DNA from 3 places in the Rhizobium sp. AP16 genome. Region 1 is predicted to be linked to each of the others. Evidence: riboswitches for the same ligand, from Rfam matches in the RefSeq annotation. Region 1 holds a riboswitch; each other region holds the start of a gene.
The links. Region 1 has a riboswitch for cobalamin ahead of PMI03_RS30445 (aromatic ring-hydroxylating dioxygenase subunit alpha). Riboswitches for the same ligand answer to the same signal wherever they lie in the genome.
Positions count from the first base shown of each region.

Region 2: linked by a shared signal. The riboswitch ahead of PMI03_RS07005 (ABC transporter substrate-binding protein) and the one ahead of PMI03_RS30445 (aromatic ring-hydroxylating dioxygenase subunit alpha) in region 1 are both predicted to bind cobalamin.
Region 3: linked by a shared signal. The riboswitch ahead of metE (5-methyltetrahydropteroyltriglutamate--homocysteine S-methyltransferase) and the one ahead of PMI03_RS30445 (aromatic ring-hydroxylating dioxygenase subunit alpha) in region 1 are both predicted to bind cobalamin.

Region 1 covers NZ_AJVM01000095.1:34,884-39,587, forward strand. The annotation lists gene PMI03_RS30435 (glycoside hydrolase family 25 protein) at 1-113, shown strand, start outside; gene PMI03_RS30440 (hybrid-cluster NAD(P)-dependent oxidoreductase) at 110-1,198, opposite strand; gene PMI03_RS30445 (aromatic ring-hydroxylating dioxygenase subunit alpha) at 1,202-2,446, opposite strand; cobalamin riboswitch at 2,544-2,748, opposite strand; gene PMI03_RS30455 (ACT domain-containing protein) at 2,975-3,376, opposite strand; gene PMI03_RS30460 (DUF6656 family protein) at 3,467-4,078, shown strand; gene PMI03_RS30465 (L-threonylcarbamoyladenylate synthase) at 4,137-4,704, shown strand, end outside.
Region 2 covers NZ_AJVM01000009.1:59,363-64,066, reverse strand. The annotation lists gene PMI03_RS07015 (shikimate dehydrogenase) at 1-62, shown strand, start outside; gene PMI03_RS07010 (bifunctional sugar phosphate isomerase/epimerase/4-hydroxyphenylpyruvate dioxygenase family protein) at 68-1,957, shown strand; cobalamin riboswitch at 2,285-2,520, shown strand; gene PMI03_RS07005 (ABC transporter substrate-binding protein) at 2,704-3,735, shown strand; gene PMI03_RS07000 (iron ABC transporter permease) at 3,732-4,704, shown strand, end outside.
Region 3 covers NZ_AJVM01000074.1:154,626-159,329, reverse strand. The annotation lists gene PMI03_RS25775 (AAA-associated domain-containing protein) at 1-688, shown strand, start outside; gene PMI03_RS25770 (sensor histidine kinase) at 814-1,878, shown strand; gene PMI03_RS25765 (response regulator transcription factor) at 1,881-2,489, shown strand; gene PMI03_RS31215 (hypothetical protein) at 2,584-2,940, opposite strand; cobalamin riboswitch at 3,186-3,400, shown strand; gene metE (5-methyltetrahydropteroyltriglutamate--homocysteine S-methyltransferase) at 3,501-4,704, shown strand, end outside.

The DNA.
Region 1 (4,704 bases):
GCAATGGTCCGCGGCAGACACTCATTTCATTAATGGTCGACCCCGTCGTCACGGCATCTACCCGCCGCTCGGAACCGGTCGAGATCAATGAATTGAACTACCAGGATTTTTAGGCTTCGATCTGCACATCCGTCTTAGGACGCGAACAGCAGGCGAGGATATAACCTTCCTCGATCTCGTCATCGAGAATACCGCCATTGTGGCTCATCTCGACCTCGCCCGAGAGCTTCATCACCCGGCAGGTGCCGCAGAGGCCCGACTCGCAGGCCGCGCCGATACGCACGCCAGCGCCGCGCGCGGCTTGTAGGATCGTCTGGCCCGGCGCACAGGGAACATCCTTGCCAGCCATGGTGAAGCTGATCGAAGTCGCCGCTTCCGTCGAGGCGTCATCGCTGACTTCGGCCAGCGGCGTTGCCGCCTGCGCCGGCTGGAAGCTTTCCTGATGATAGCGCGTCATGTCGAAGCCGTGGGCTACCAGCATGGAACGGACGGCGTCCATGAAGACTTCCGGGCCGCAGCAGAAGATCGTGCGGTCCATGAAATCGGGCGCCAGCAGCCCGATCTTCGCCTTGTCGATGCGGCCCTTCAGCCCCGACCAGAGATCGGTGCGGCCACAGCCTTCGACAATGAAGCCGAGATCGAGGTTCGGCATGAAGCGCGCGAGATATTCCAGCTCCGAACGGAAGATGATGTCGGCGGGGCTGCGCGAGCAATTGATGAAGGTGATGTCGGATAGCGGCGCGGTATCGGACATGTAGCGCGTCATCGCCATCATCGGCGTGACGCCGGAGCCGGCGGAAACGAAGAGATATTTTTCGCCGGGATGACGGATATGGCTGAAATCGCCGAGCGGACCGAAAGCCTTGACACGCATGCCGGGCTTCAGGTTCTCGAACATCCAGCGCGTGCCAATGCTGTCCTTCTGCGCCTTGACCGTAATGGCGACCGAGAGCGGGCGCGACGGGGTCGAGGACAGCGTATAGGTACGCATGACCGGCTCCGCAGCCGCCGGCAGCTCCAGGGTGACGAACTGGCCCGGCAGATAGCGGAACCAGTTGTCCTTGTCGGAGCGGAAGGTGAAGGTCATCACATCGGGTGCTTCCGGCGTTGCCGAAAGGCATTCGAGCAGATGCTGCCTGTCGCTCCAGGGCTTCATCTGGTCCAGGTGCTGATGGCGGAGGGAGACGGTCATGTTCATAACTCAGGCAACCGCCGACAGCTTGGCCTGATCGCCCTGCAGCCGGTTGATCATGAAATTCGCGTACCATTCGACGAACTGCATCACGCCGCCTTCATCTTCCGGCGAATAGGGGCCGGGCTGGTAGGCGGGCGAGCGGATGCCGAAGGCATTTTCCTCGACGATCCGGCGGTCCTGATCGTTGGTCTCGGTCCAGACGTGGGTGAGTTCGTCGATACGATAGTCGACCCCTTCGACCGCATCTTTGTTGACGAGCCATTTGGTCGTGACCTGCGTTTGCTCGGGACCGAGCGGCAGCACGCGGAAGGTGATCGCATGGTCGGCGAGCACATGATTCCACGTCGTCGGATAGTGGAAGAGCAGCAAGGTGCCGATATGGCTTTCCAGCACATCGTTGGAGAGCGGCCTCTGCACGGCGCGCGCGCCCGACATGGTGTAGCTCTCGGCATCCTGGATGAGTGGCATGCGTGCGGCGCGGAACTGGCCGGACGGCGACATGCGGAATTCGCTTGGAAGATTCGCCGCCTCGCACTTCGCCCAATGCTCCGAAATCACCGGATCGTCCTTGGCGCCCTGCACGCCGGTCGCGCTCGGTGCTTCCGGATAGGTGCGGCAGAGTTCGGGATGATTGGCCGCGCAATGATAGCATTCGCGATTGTTTTCCCAGACGAGCTTCCAGTTGCCCTTCTCGATGATCGTGCTTTCGAAGGCGACCTTGGTCTCGCCGAGGCGGTGGCGGACGAGATAGGGCTCGACCATGGCGCGGAACGGCGCAAAGTCCGGCGCCTGATCTGCAAGGCAGATGAAGATATAGCCGCCAATGCTTTCGCAATGGACCGGCTTCAGCGAGAACTCGCTCTTGTCGAAATCCTCCGGCATATGGCGGGCAAAGAGCAGGCTCCCGTTCAGTTCGTAGGTCCACTGATGATAGGGGCAGACGAGCTTTGCCGAAGAGCCGCGCTCGGACGTGCACACGCGCGAGCCGCGATGGCGACAGCTATTGTGGAAGGCGCGGATGACCTGATCGCGGCCACGAACGATGACGACGGGATAATCGCCGATCTGGACGGTGAAATAGTTGCCGGCGCGCGGCACTTCGCAATCATGGCCGATGAACAGCCAGTCGCGATAATAGATCATTTCCATATCGAGCTTGAAATAATCCGGATCGGTGTAGAAGGGCTGCTCCAGGCTGAAGCCCTCGCGGCGGTTCTTCAATTGCCGCAAAACGTTGCTGCTGATGTCCATTTGCCTATCCTTGCGCGGTAGCGATCAGCAGGCAGAGGACATGCACGATCGGCCGCGAACGACCGCAACGCAATGTCCCGACCGCCCGCCGCGGTCAGTAAATCAGTCTCCCCAAGGCTGGTTTCCGGGCTCTGGAGCGGTCCCCCAAAGGACCCCATGGCACCTTCCCAGGCTGTCTTAAGCCCAGTGGCTTCATTCGCCATGCCTTACTCCACCACCGTTGCGGGGGCAGCGCCGGATTTCGACCGGCTTCCCAATTCTCCGCCCCCCTAGCGGGCGGCACCTTGAGATTGATACCATCATAATCTGCGCCCCTCTCGCCGCTCTGCTGCAATGCGACATCCGCTTCGAAATTGACGACAGGCCCAAGAAGAGTTTCGCAGAGACCTCGCGGCCGAAATATCGGAAGATAATTCAAATCCTTATGCTCCTGTGAAGAGCATCGTTTCCCGCGCCGGCCTCTCTGCGTCCGCGGCGCCTTGTCTTAATTGCGACAGACCCGTCAGCGAACAGGCTTCAGAGCGGATATTACACGACGGAAAGCGCCTGCAGTGCCGCCATTGCGCGCCCGGCATCGGCCGCCGGCACGAAGATATGATCATGGTAATAGCCGGCAACGACATTGGCGCTGATCCTCTCGTTTCCCAGCGCCGTCGCAAGCGCAGCCGTGAGACCCACGGCTTCCAGCGAGGAGTGAATGTCGAGGGTGATCATCCGCATCGCAGGCTCGGCCGGGAGCCCCGCTTGTCGGGCCACCTCGACCGGCAGGATCAGCGTCACACCTTCCCTTTCCTGAAACAGTCCAACCGGATTCATATGAATGTAATCCGCCAGCGACGAGGCCGGCACACTGCAATAGACGAACTCGCCCTCGACGAGATCCGGCTTCATGCCGGCAAGCAGCAGCTTGAGATCGGTAATGCCGGGCATGGTTCTGGTCCTCTTCAGCGATCCATCAGCAAGCCCGGCTCAAGCTAGATGATCTATCATTCGGTATCCAGATCTCCATCGCGAGCCGGCATGGCAAAGCTCAGATATTTCGATGCCAAGAAACCCGCCGACCCGGAGCCGACGCTGCCGGCACCGGGGTATACGGAATTCCTGCGCACCGGGCGTATCAATCGCGACAAGACGCATTGGCTCGCCGAAGAACGGCGTTACCTCACCTTCGAGGAAGTGGCCGAACGCACGGCAACCAAGCTCAGAAACGCCGGCGAGACAACCCATGGCCGGCTCAATAGCTTTCACCAGTCGATCCGCTTTCCGAAACTGATTTTCCATCACACGCTCAGGGACACACCGCATCTCGGCTATTGCCATGTCACCGCCGCGCGGACGCAATTTGCGCAGTACGAGGAAGTGAGCTGGGCTTTCTACATCGCCAATTTCTTCGCCCGCCTCGGCCAGAACGATAATTTCTTCGAAGACATCAGCCTGAAATATTCGCGGATGTATTTCGCCGTCGCTATAAGGCCGGATGAGGACGCTTCGAAGAAGAAGCTGACGATCAATCGCGAGGTGCGCGGCAACGGCGTGCTCTTCCACACACACGATCCGCAGATCGCCATCCGCAATGTGTTGCTGCTCGGCGCGCGCAACGAACAGCTCCGCGACATCATTCGCCAGCTTTGATCATTGATCCCCAAACTTGAAAAGCATAAGAACGGCCTGAACGGCAATCGGTCAGGCCATGGCGCGACATATAGACATTCTCCAGCATCCAGAGGCGGCAATAGCGGCGGCAACGGCAACTCTCGCCGAAGGTCTGCCGATCGGGCTGCCGACCGAGACGGTCTACGGGCTCGCCGCCGACGCCACCAACCCCGCCGCCATCACCCGTATCTACGAGACCAAGGGACGGCCACGCTTCAATCCGCTGATCTGCCACATGAGCGACCTCGCCATGGCCGAGCGCTACGCGATCTTCGATCCCGTTTCGCGAAAGCTGGCGGAAGCCTTCTGGCCCGGTCCGCTGACGCTGGTTTTACCGCTGCGCCCGGAAAGCGACATTCATCCGCTGGCGACCGCCGGGCTCGATACGGTCGGCATCCGGATACCGCAGGGCTTTGCCGGCGAGCTGATCCGCGCCTTCGGACGACCGCTTGCCGCCCCCAGCGCCAATACCTCCGGCAAGATCAGCGCCACTAGTGCCGATCATGTCCATGACGATCTCGGCGAGCGGATTTCGCTGATCCTCGATGCCGGGGCTTCGGTCGTCGGCGTCGAGTCGACCATCGTCAAGGTCGAGCACGGCGAGA
Region 2 (4,704 bases), on a different contig from region 1:
CGCTCGCGCAGCTCGAAGCGCAGATATCATTCTGGGGACTCAACCCCGACACGGAGGTTTGACCACAATGAAGACGTCGATTGCGACTGTATCGATCAGCGGCGAACTGCCGGAAAAGCTTGAGGCGATTGCGCGGGCGGGATTCAACGGAGTGGAAATCTTCGAGAACGATTTCCTGGCCTTCGACGGCAGTCCGGCGGATGTCGGGCGGATGGTGCGCGACCACGGGCTGGAGATCACGCTCTTTCAGCCCTTCCGCGATTTCGAGGGCATGCAGGAGCCGCTGCGGTCGCGGACCTTCGACCGGGCAGAACGCAAGTTCGATATTATGCAGGAACTCGGCACCGATCTCGTGCTGGTCTGTTCCAATGTCTCGCCGGCTTCGCTCGGGGGTATCGATCGGGCGGCGGCCGATTTCCATGAACTCGGCGAGCGCGCCGCGAAACGCGGCCTGAAGGTCGGCTACGAGGCGCTGGCCTGGGGGCGGCACATCAACGACCATCGTGACGCCTGGGAAATCGTGCGCCGCGCCGACCATCCCAATATCGGCCTGATCCTCGACAGTTTTCACACGCTGTCGAGGAAGATCGACATCAACTCGATCCGCTCCATTCCGAAGGACAAGATCTTCATCGTCCAGCTGGCGGATGCGCCGCTCATCGACATGGACCTGCTCTATTGGAGCCGGCACTTCCGCAACATGCCCGGCGAGGGCGATCTGCCGGTGACGGCCTTCGCGATCGCTGTTGCCGAGACCGGCTATGACGGCTATTTCTCACTGGAGATCTTCAACGACCAGTTCCGCGGCGGCTCGTCGCGCTCGATCGCGGCTGACGGATATCGCTCGCTGATCTATCTTGGCGACCAGGTACGCCGCAATCCCAATGCCCGCGGCCTGAGTGTCGCGGCCATGCCTGACCGGGCTTCTGTCAAAGGTGTGGGTTTCGTGGAATTTTCCGCCGACGAGGAAGATGCGGGCGATCTCATCGGTCTCCTGCGCACGCTCGGCTTCCGCAAGGTGGCGGTGCATAGGACGAAGACGGTGAGCCTCTTTCAGCAGGGCGATATCCGTATTCTCGTCAATACCGACAGCGCCGGATTTGCCAATTCTTCCTTCGCCGTACATGGCACTTCGGCCTATGCGATGGCGCTCATCGTAGACGATGCCCAGGCCGCGCTTGCTCGGGCGGTCGCTCTCGGCGCCGAGCCCTTCGGCCAGCCGGTTGCCCCGGGCGAAGTGGAGATGCCGGCGATCCGCGGCGTGGGCGGCGGATTGATCTATCTCATCGACGACAAGGGCGATCTCGGCCATTTCGCCGAAATCGATTTTCTGACCGTCGAGGACGACGTGGAGGTCGCTCCGGCCCACCTCCTGCATGTCGACCATATCGCCCAGACGGTTGCCTATGACGAGATGCTGACCTGGCTTCTCTTCTACAGTTCGATCTTCGAGACCCACAAGACGCCGATGGTCGACATCATCGATCCGGCCGGCGTGGTGCGCAGCCAGGTGGTGGAGAATGACGCCGGCACGCTGCGGATTACTTTGAACGGGGCAGAGAACCGCCGCACGCTGGCCGGTCACTTCATCGCAGAAAAATTCGGCTCTGGCGTACAGCACCTCGCTTTCCAGACCGCCGACATCTTCAAGACGGCCGAAGCGCTGCGGAAGAATGGTTTTCAGCCTCTGCCGATCTCGCCGAACTATTACGGTGACGTCGAAGCCCGCTTTGGTCTCGATCCTGAGCTGACTGAGCGGCTGAAAGTGGAGAATATTCTCTATGACCGTGACGAGCATGGCGAATTCTTTCAGCTCTATAGCGGCACCTTCGGTGAGGGCTTCTTCTTCGAGATCGTTCAGCGCAATGACTATCGGGGATATGGCGCTCCGAACGCCATCTTCCGCATCGCCGCGCTCAAGAAGCATCTCCGGCCGGAGGGCCTTCCAAGGGAGTGAACTTGGTATCACGGTGCCTCAGTCCGGATTTCGTATGAAATCAAGCCCGAGATATCTGTAGCCCGATCATCATATCTGCGCCAAACCGGCAGGCAGCCGTCACCTATCGCATTGCTTAGTCACGCCAGTCTCGGCGACTATTCCACAGCATTTCATAAAACGGATCGTGCAAACTGGACAGCTCTCAGAAAGTTTGGTAGCAAACGTAATGTTATTACGTAACTATGGGAATTTATCATGATATCCAGATCGATGATGGTCGGAGGCTTGGCCGCGAGGGGTATTTTCAAGTGGGCGACTTCGCGGCTTGACGCAACCGTCGTGCTTGGCATAACTGGAAGCGACGGTTCCCCGACGATGACTCCGAGGGGATTAATAGGGAACACGGTGAGGACGACCCAAAAGGGACCAAGACCGTGGCTGCCCCCGCAACTGTAAGCGGATTGCCGTCCATCCTCGTGGTGCCGAAAGGCGCCATGCCACTACGCCGATCAGGCGCGGGAAGGCAGATGGACGACTGATATCCGTGAGCCAGGAGACCTGCCGTCGAAGATCTATCCATTGTCACGGGCGGGGATGCCCGAAACAGGAGCAGGACATGACCATCCTTCACGCTTCGCAGCGCCTTGATGCGCTGCCTTCCCCGAATTTTGACGATCATTCGACCGCTCGGAATGCCTGTTGGGCATTCTGACTTTCACCACCGCCCTTTTCGGGCGGCGTTCACATCACTTCGGGGAATTATGATGAAGACCATTTTCAAGCGGCCATTGCGCGCCGGCCTATTCGCGATGTCGTTGATCGTCGCCGGCTTGCCGGGGCAGGCGGGAGCTGCGGAAACCAGCTACCCTCTTACGCTCCAGAACTGCGGCCGGCAGATCACCATCCAGAAGGCGCCGTCGCGCACGGTCTCTATCGGCCAGAGCACAACGGAAATCCTCTACAGCCTCGGTGTTGCCGACAAGGTGGTCGGCACCGCACTCTGGGTTGGACCGGTTCTCAAGGGCTATGAGGACGTCAACGCCAAGATCGAGCGCCTTGCCGACAACGATCCGAGCTTCGAAAGCGTCGTCGGAAAGAAGCCGGATATCGTCACCGTTCAGTTCCAGTGGCAGGTGGGACCGGAAGGCGTGGTCGCCAAGCCGGAACAGTTCGAGGAGCTAGGCATCCCGGTCTATACATCGCCGTCCGATTGCGTCGGCAAGGAGAACTCCGGCTCCAGCGATGGCGTCCGCCATCAGGTCTTCACTATGGATCTCGTCTATCAGGAGATCCGCGATCTCGCGAAGATCTACAATGTGCAGGACAAAGGCGAGGAAGTGGTCGCCGATCTCAAGCAGCGCGAAGCGGCAGCCCGCGCCAAGGTTTCTTCCGCACAGGGCAAGCTTTCTGCCGTCTTCTGGTTCTCCAGCGCCAAGGATGCCGATCCCTACGTGGCGGGCCGCAATGGCGCGCCGGGCTACATCATGTCGGCGCTCGGCATCAAGAATATCATCGAGACCGATGATGAGTGGCCGACGGTCGGCTGGGAGACGATTGCCAAGGCCAATCCAAGCATGATCGTGGCGGCTGCGATGGAACGCCGTCGCTATCCGCTGGATAGCGCGGAGGCCAAGCGCAAATTCCTGGAAAAGGACCCTGTCGCGAGCCTGATGCCCGCCGTCAAAAGTGGCCATGTCTTCGAGATGGATGCGCAGGCGATGAACCCGACCATCCGTACGATCGAAGGCATCGAGGCACTTGCTGATGCTATCGCCGCGGCCGGCCTGACGCAGTGAACCGCGCCCTTTCATCGATCGGACGAACGGGTGCCGTCGCCTTGGCGCTCGCCATTCTTGTTGCCGCGCTCTGGCTGGGTGCGGCGATCGGCGAGACCTCGATCCCGCTTGAGACCGTCGCCAAGACCGTGGCCAATCGGCTTTGGGGTGCTGGCTATCCGCTCGAGCCGATCGATGAGGGTATCGTCTGGAGCTATCGGCTGAGCCGCGCGGTGGTGGCCGCCTGTTGCGGCACGGCGCTTGCCCTGTCCGGTGTCGTGCTGCAATCGCTGCTGCGCAATCCGCTGGCCGATCCTTACATCCTCGGCATTTCCGCCGGCGCCTCTACCGGCGCCGTCGGTGTCGCGATCCTCGGTCTGGGCGCGGGTTTCCTGACGATGCCGATGGGGGCTTTCCTCGGTGCGCTCGTCGCCTTCGCTCTCGTCGCATTGCTGGCTGTCAGGGCGGGGCGCGGAACGGCCGCGATCATCCTGGCAGGGGTCGTGGGCTCGCAACTCTTCAACGCGCTCACCTCCTTCATTGTCACCAAGGCGGCGACGGCCGAACAGGCGCGCGGCATCATGTTCTGGCTGCTCGGCAATCTCTCCGGTGTGCGTTGGCCCGACGCCTGGCTGGCAATCCCGGCTGCGCTATTGGGGCTTGTCGTTTGCCTCTGGCATGCCCGGTCGCTCGACGCGTTTACCTTTGGGGCAGAATCGGCAGCTTCGCTCGGTATTTCGGTGCGCCGTACCTATCTGGTGCTCGTGGGCACATCCGCGATGATGACCGCTGTCATGGTGTCCATCGTCGGCTCCATCGGCTTTGTCGGGCTGGTCATACCGCACGCGGCGCGGATGTTGGTCGGCGTCCGTCATGGCGTGCTTCTGCCGGCAGCTGCTCTGATCGGCGCCATTTTCATGATCGCGGCTGATATCCTGTCGCGCACGCTGATCCATGGCCAGGTCCTGCCGATCGGAGTGATCACCGCTC
Region 3 (4,704 bases), on a different contig from region 1:
AGAGGCCGTGCTGATGTGCGACCGCATCCTGATCTTCGGGTCGAACCCCGGTCGCGTCATCGCCGAAATTCGCGTCGACCTACCGCAGCCGCGCAACCGTCTCGATCCCACCTTCCGGATGCTGGTCGAAGATATCTATGCAAGGATGACCGCGAAAACCGGCACGACGGCGCGCGATGGGCTTTTCCCAGGAACGGGAATAGCCATGGCCCTGCCGCGGGTATCGACCAACCTGCTGTCCGGCCTGATCGAGACGGTCGCGGCCGAACCTTATCGGGGACAGGCGGACTTGCCACCGCTTGCCACGCATCTCCATCTCGACATCGACGATCTTTTCCCCGTCGCCGAGACACTACAACTGCTACGCTTTGCCGATCTGGAAGGTGGCGACATTCGACTGACGGCACCGGGCCTGCGCTTCTTCGACAGCGATGTCGACGAACGCAAGCGCCTGTTCGAGCAGCATCTCGCCACCTATGTGCCGCTTGCCGCCCATATCCGCCGTGTTCTCGACGAGCGGCCGACGCACCGCGCGCCGGCCCGGCGTTTTCGCGACGAGCTCGAGGACTACATGTCGGAGGACTATGCCGATACCACGCTGAAAGCCGTGACAAACTGGGCTCGTTACGCCGAATATTTTGCTTATGACGAGAATGCCGACCTGTTCACACTCGAAAACCCAAGTTGAGGGCGACACTCGATCATGGCCGACCATTGGCACTCCGCAATGGTCGGCATTGCTCATGGCTTTCCGATCGTGCACCCTGCCGTCGCACGTGCGGCGGCGGATTCGTGTGAGAAGGGTAAGGCAACATGAGGCGCGAGGTCCTGCGATATCTGGTCGAGGCGCCCTTGATGTGGCTGGGCATTACGCTGCTCGCCGCCCTGATCTTTGTTGCCGACACGGTGACCAATCTGGAGATCGCCTTTGCGGTGCTCTATGTCTCGGTGATCCTCATCTCCGTGCGATCCGGCCGGCCTGGAGCCGTCATGGTCGTGGGGATCGTCTGTGCCGTCCTCACCATAGTCAGCTATTGTCTGACACGACATGGCGATTCCCAATCCGGCACGGTGAACGGGGCCATAAGCCTGCTCGCGATCGCCGCGACCACCTATCTGGCGATCAGGATCGAGGCGACCGAGGCAAGAGCCAGACAGGCGCAATCCGAACTCGCACGCATGTCGCGCATCATGACGATGGGCGAACTCAGCACCTCCATCGCCCATGAGGTCAGCCAGCCGATCACCGCGATCGTGGCCAATGGCAATGCGGCGCTCCGCTGGCTGTCGGCAACGCCTCCCGACCAGGAGGAGGCCCGGCGCGCGCTCGACAGGATCGTCAAGGATGCCGGTCGCGCCGGCGAGGTGATCGGCCGTGTCCGCAGCCTCGTTGCGCGAACATCTCCATCGCGCGACAGCATCGACATGGCCGAGACGATCTCGGAAGCGCTGGCGCTCGTCCGTAGCGATATCCGCGAAAACCATATCCTGCTGCGCACCGAACTTGCCAATGATCTACCATCCGTGACGGGCGACCGGGTTCAGCTGCAGCAGGTGATCCTGAACTTCGTCATCAATGCCATCGAAGCGATGGCGGGCGTCGATGCGGAGAAACGCGAACTGCTGGTCAGCGCCGCAGCTGACGACAGGAAGATAACCATCAGCGTGCGCGACACCGGCATGGGCGTGCCGCCAGCCGCTTCCGACAGGATGTTCGAAGCCTTCTTCACGACCAAGACGACAGGAATGGGGATGGGGCTGGCGATCAGCCGGTCGATCGTCGAGGCGCATGGCGGTGCGGTCTATACGGCGCCCAACTTCCCGCATGGCGCGGTGTTCGGCTTCATCCTGCCGTCGGATACCGGAGCAAGAGGATGATCATGCCGGAGCAGAAACCGACCATTTATGTCATCGACGACGATCCCTCCGTCCGGGATGGGCTGGACAGCCTCCTGCGCTCAGTCGGCTATGACGTCAGCAGCTTCGCATCGCCACGGGATTTCCTGAAGCATCGACGATCCGACGGTCCGTCCTGCCTTGTCCTTGACGTCAGGATGCCGGATGCAAGCGGCCTTGATTTCCAGGACGAGCTGGCAAGAACCGGCAATCCCCTGCCCATCATATTCCTGACCGGCCACGGCGATGTGCCGATGTCCGTGAGGGCGATGAAGGCCGGGGCGGTGGAGTTTCTGCTCAAGCCCTTTCGGGAACAGGATCTTCTCGACGCCATTCGGCAAGCTTTGGAAAAGGATCGCACCCGGCTTCGCCAGGACGCTGCTACGACCGATTTGCGGGAGCGATTTGCGACGCTGACGGCGCGCGAGCGTGAAGTGATGGCGCTTGTCGCCCGCGGACGCCTCAACAAGCAGATCGCCGCCGAACTCGGCCTCAGCGAAATCACCGTGAAGGTCCATCGCGGCCAGGCGATGCGCAAGATGCAGGCGGGATCCGTCGCCGATCTCATCAGAATGGCCGACGCGCTCGGATAGTCGGAATGTCTGTCCAAGGCACGATCAAAACCGTGCCTTGGCATTATGCTTTGGCCCGCCGCCTACATTGGTCGCGGCGGATGATACCGGAGCCTCAATTGAGGGCCGGGCAGCCGCGTCGATTGGCAAAGACCATGCGGTCGGGACCGCCATCATTCCAGCCACGGACAACAATGCGTCGCCCATTGTTTTCGACCGAATCAATGCGGCGGAAACCTTCCTGGCGGGCGGCATCCATAAGGTCGCGCCGGCTGCAACCACCACGGTCACCACGGTCACGATCTCTGCGCGGGCCATCCCAGTCCTGATCCTGGCGGCGGTCCCATCTTGGCGGCTGCCTGTATCCATCATCGTCGCCGTAATACTGCGCCATGGCGACAGATGGCATCAACTGCGTTGCGGCCAAGCCGGCCAACGCGATGAAAGAAACTCGTGCAAAACGTCTAAACATCCTTCGCTCCTCACTCTGATATCGATGGCATGGATGGGTGATATTGCACTCTACATGAACGCTATCCGAACAAACCGTTCATACAGTCCCAACGCGATCGTCTCCAAAAGCATCGCCCCATAATGCTGCATTTCCCCAGATATGAAAACTAGGGTTGCGTGCCGTGAAGGCAAGCGTCCGCCAGAAGCGTCGCAGGATCATATAAAGATATCTTTATATCTCTTGACGACAGCAACACATTCCGACATCCTGCGTGCCATCGTGGTTCTGCGGATCGTCTGATCCGGAGCTAAGAGGGAATTCGGTCAAGACATCTGCAATGTCCATGCCGGAGCTGCCCCCGCAACTGTAGGCGGTGAGCCGCCATCCGATCAAAGTCACTGAGGAAGACGCCTCGGGAAGACAGGATGGTGGTGACGACCCGCAAGCCAGGAGACCTGCCGCGATAGATAACGTCCACGGGCGGGGTGTCCCGGTGTGCCGCTTTGCGATCGGCACCCCTGTGCCTTTCGTCGATGCGTCATTCCAATGCCTTGCCCACAACCCTCGGGGTAAGGAAAATGACCATACTGACTGCGAATCTCGGCTTTCCACGCATCGGACGACACCGCGAATTGAAATTCGCTCTGGAATCCTGCTGGTCCAGGCAATCGGACCGCGCCGCTCTTTTCGATGTCGCCAAGACACTTCGCGCCGACAATTGGCGGCTACAGAAGGAGAAGGGGATCGCCGTAATTCCCTCCAACGACTTCTCGCTTTACGATCATGTCCTCGATACCGCCGTCATGGTCGGCGCCATCCCGGCGCTCTACGGCTGGAGGGGAGGCCCGGTCGATCTCGACACCTACTTCGCCATGGCACGCGGATCGACGGGCGGCGGCCATGGCGATTGCGGCCATGTCCACCATCATCAAGGCGCGCCGGCGCTCGAGATGACCAAATGGTTCGACACCAACTATCACTACATGGTTCCGGAAATTGGGCCGGACCAGGCTTTCGAGCTGACGGCCAACAGGCCGCTGGAAATGTTCCGGGAAGCAAGGGCGCTGGGAATCCATACGCGCCCGGTCTTGCTGGGGCCGATCACCTTGTTGAAGCTCGCCAAGAGCAAGGAGGAGGATTTCGAGCCGATCCGGCTTCTGGACCGGCTGCTTCCCGTCTATGCGAGGATACTCGCCGAACTGAGCGCGGCCGGCGCGGACTGGGTCCAGATCGACGAGCCAGCGCTCGTGCTTGATCTGACCGACGAAGACAGGAGCGCTTTCGCACACGCCTATGAGGCTTTCCACAAACTGGTGCCCAACCTCAAGATCATGGTCGCCACCTATTTCGGAGCGATCGGCGATAACCTGCCCATCGTACTCGCCAGTCCCATGGCGGGGCTGCATATCGATCTCGTCCGAGCGCCGGAACAATTGAGCGAAGTCCTGGCGAAGCTTCCGCCAAATCGCGTTCTGTCACTCGGCGTCATCGACGGCCGCAACATCTGGCGGGGCGATCTTGTGAAAGCCCTGGATCATCTGGAGCCGGTCGTTGCCGCGATTGGAGCCGACCGGGTACAAATCGCGCCTTCCTGCTCACTTCTCCATGTGCCGATCGATCTTGAGCTCGAGACGGCGCTCGATGCCGATCTTGGACGCTGGCTGGCTTTCGCGACACAGAAGCTCGACGAGGTCGTAGCTCTTGGGCGCGGTCTGTCCGACGGACGAAACGCCATCGGCGACGCCCTTGCGGCTTCTGCCACTGCCGCGGCATCGCGGGCAT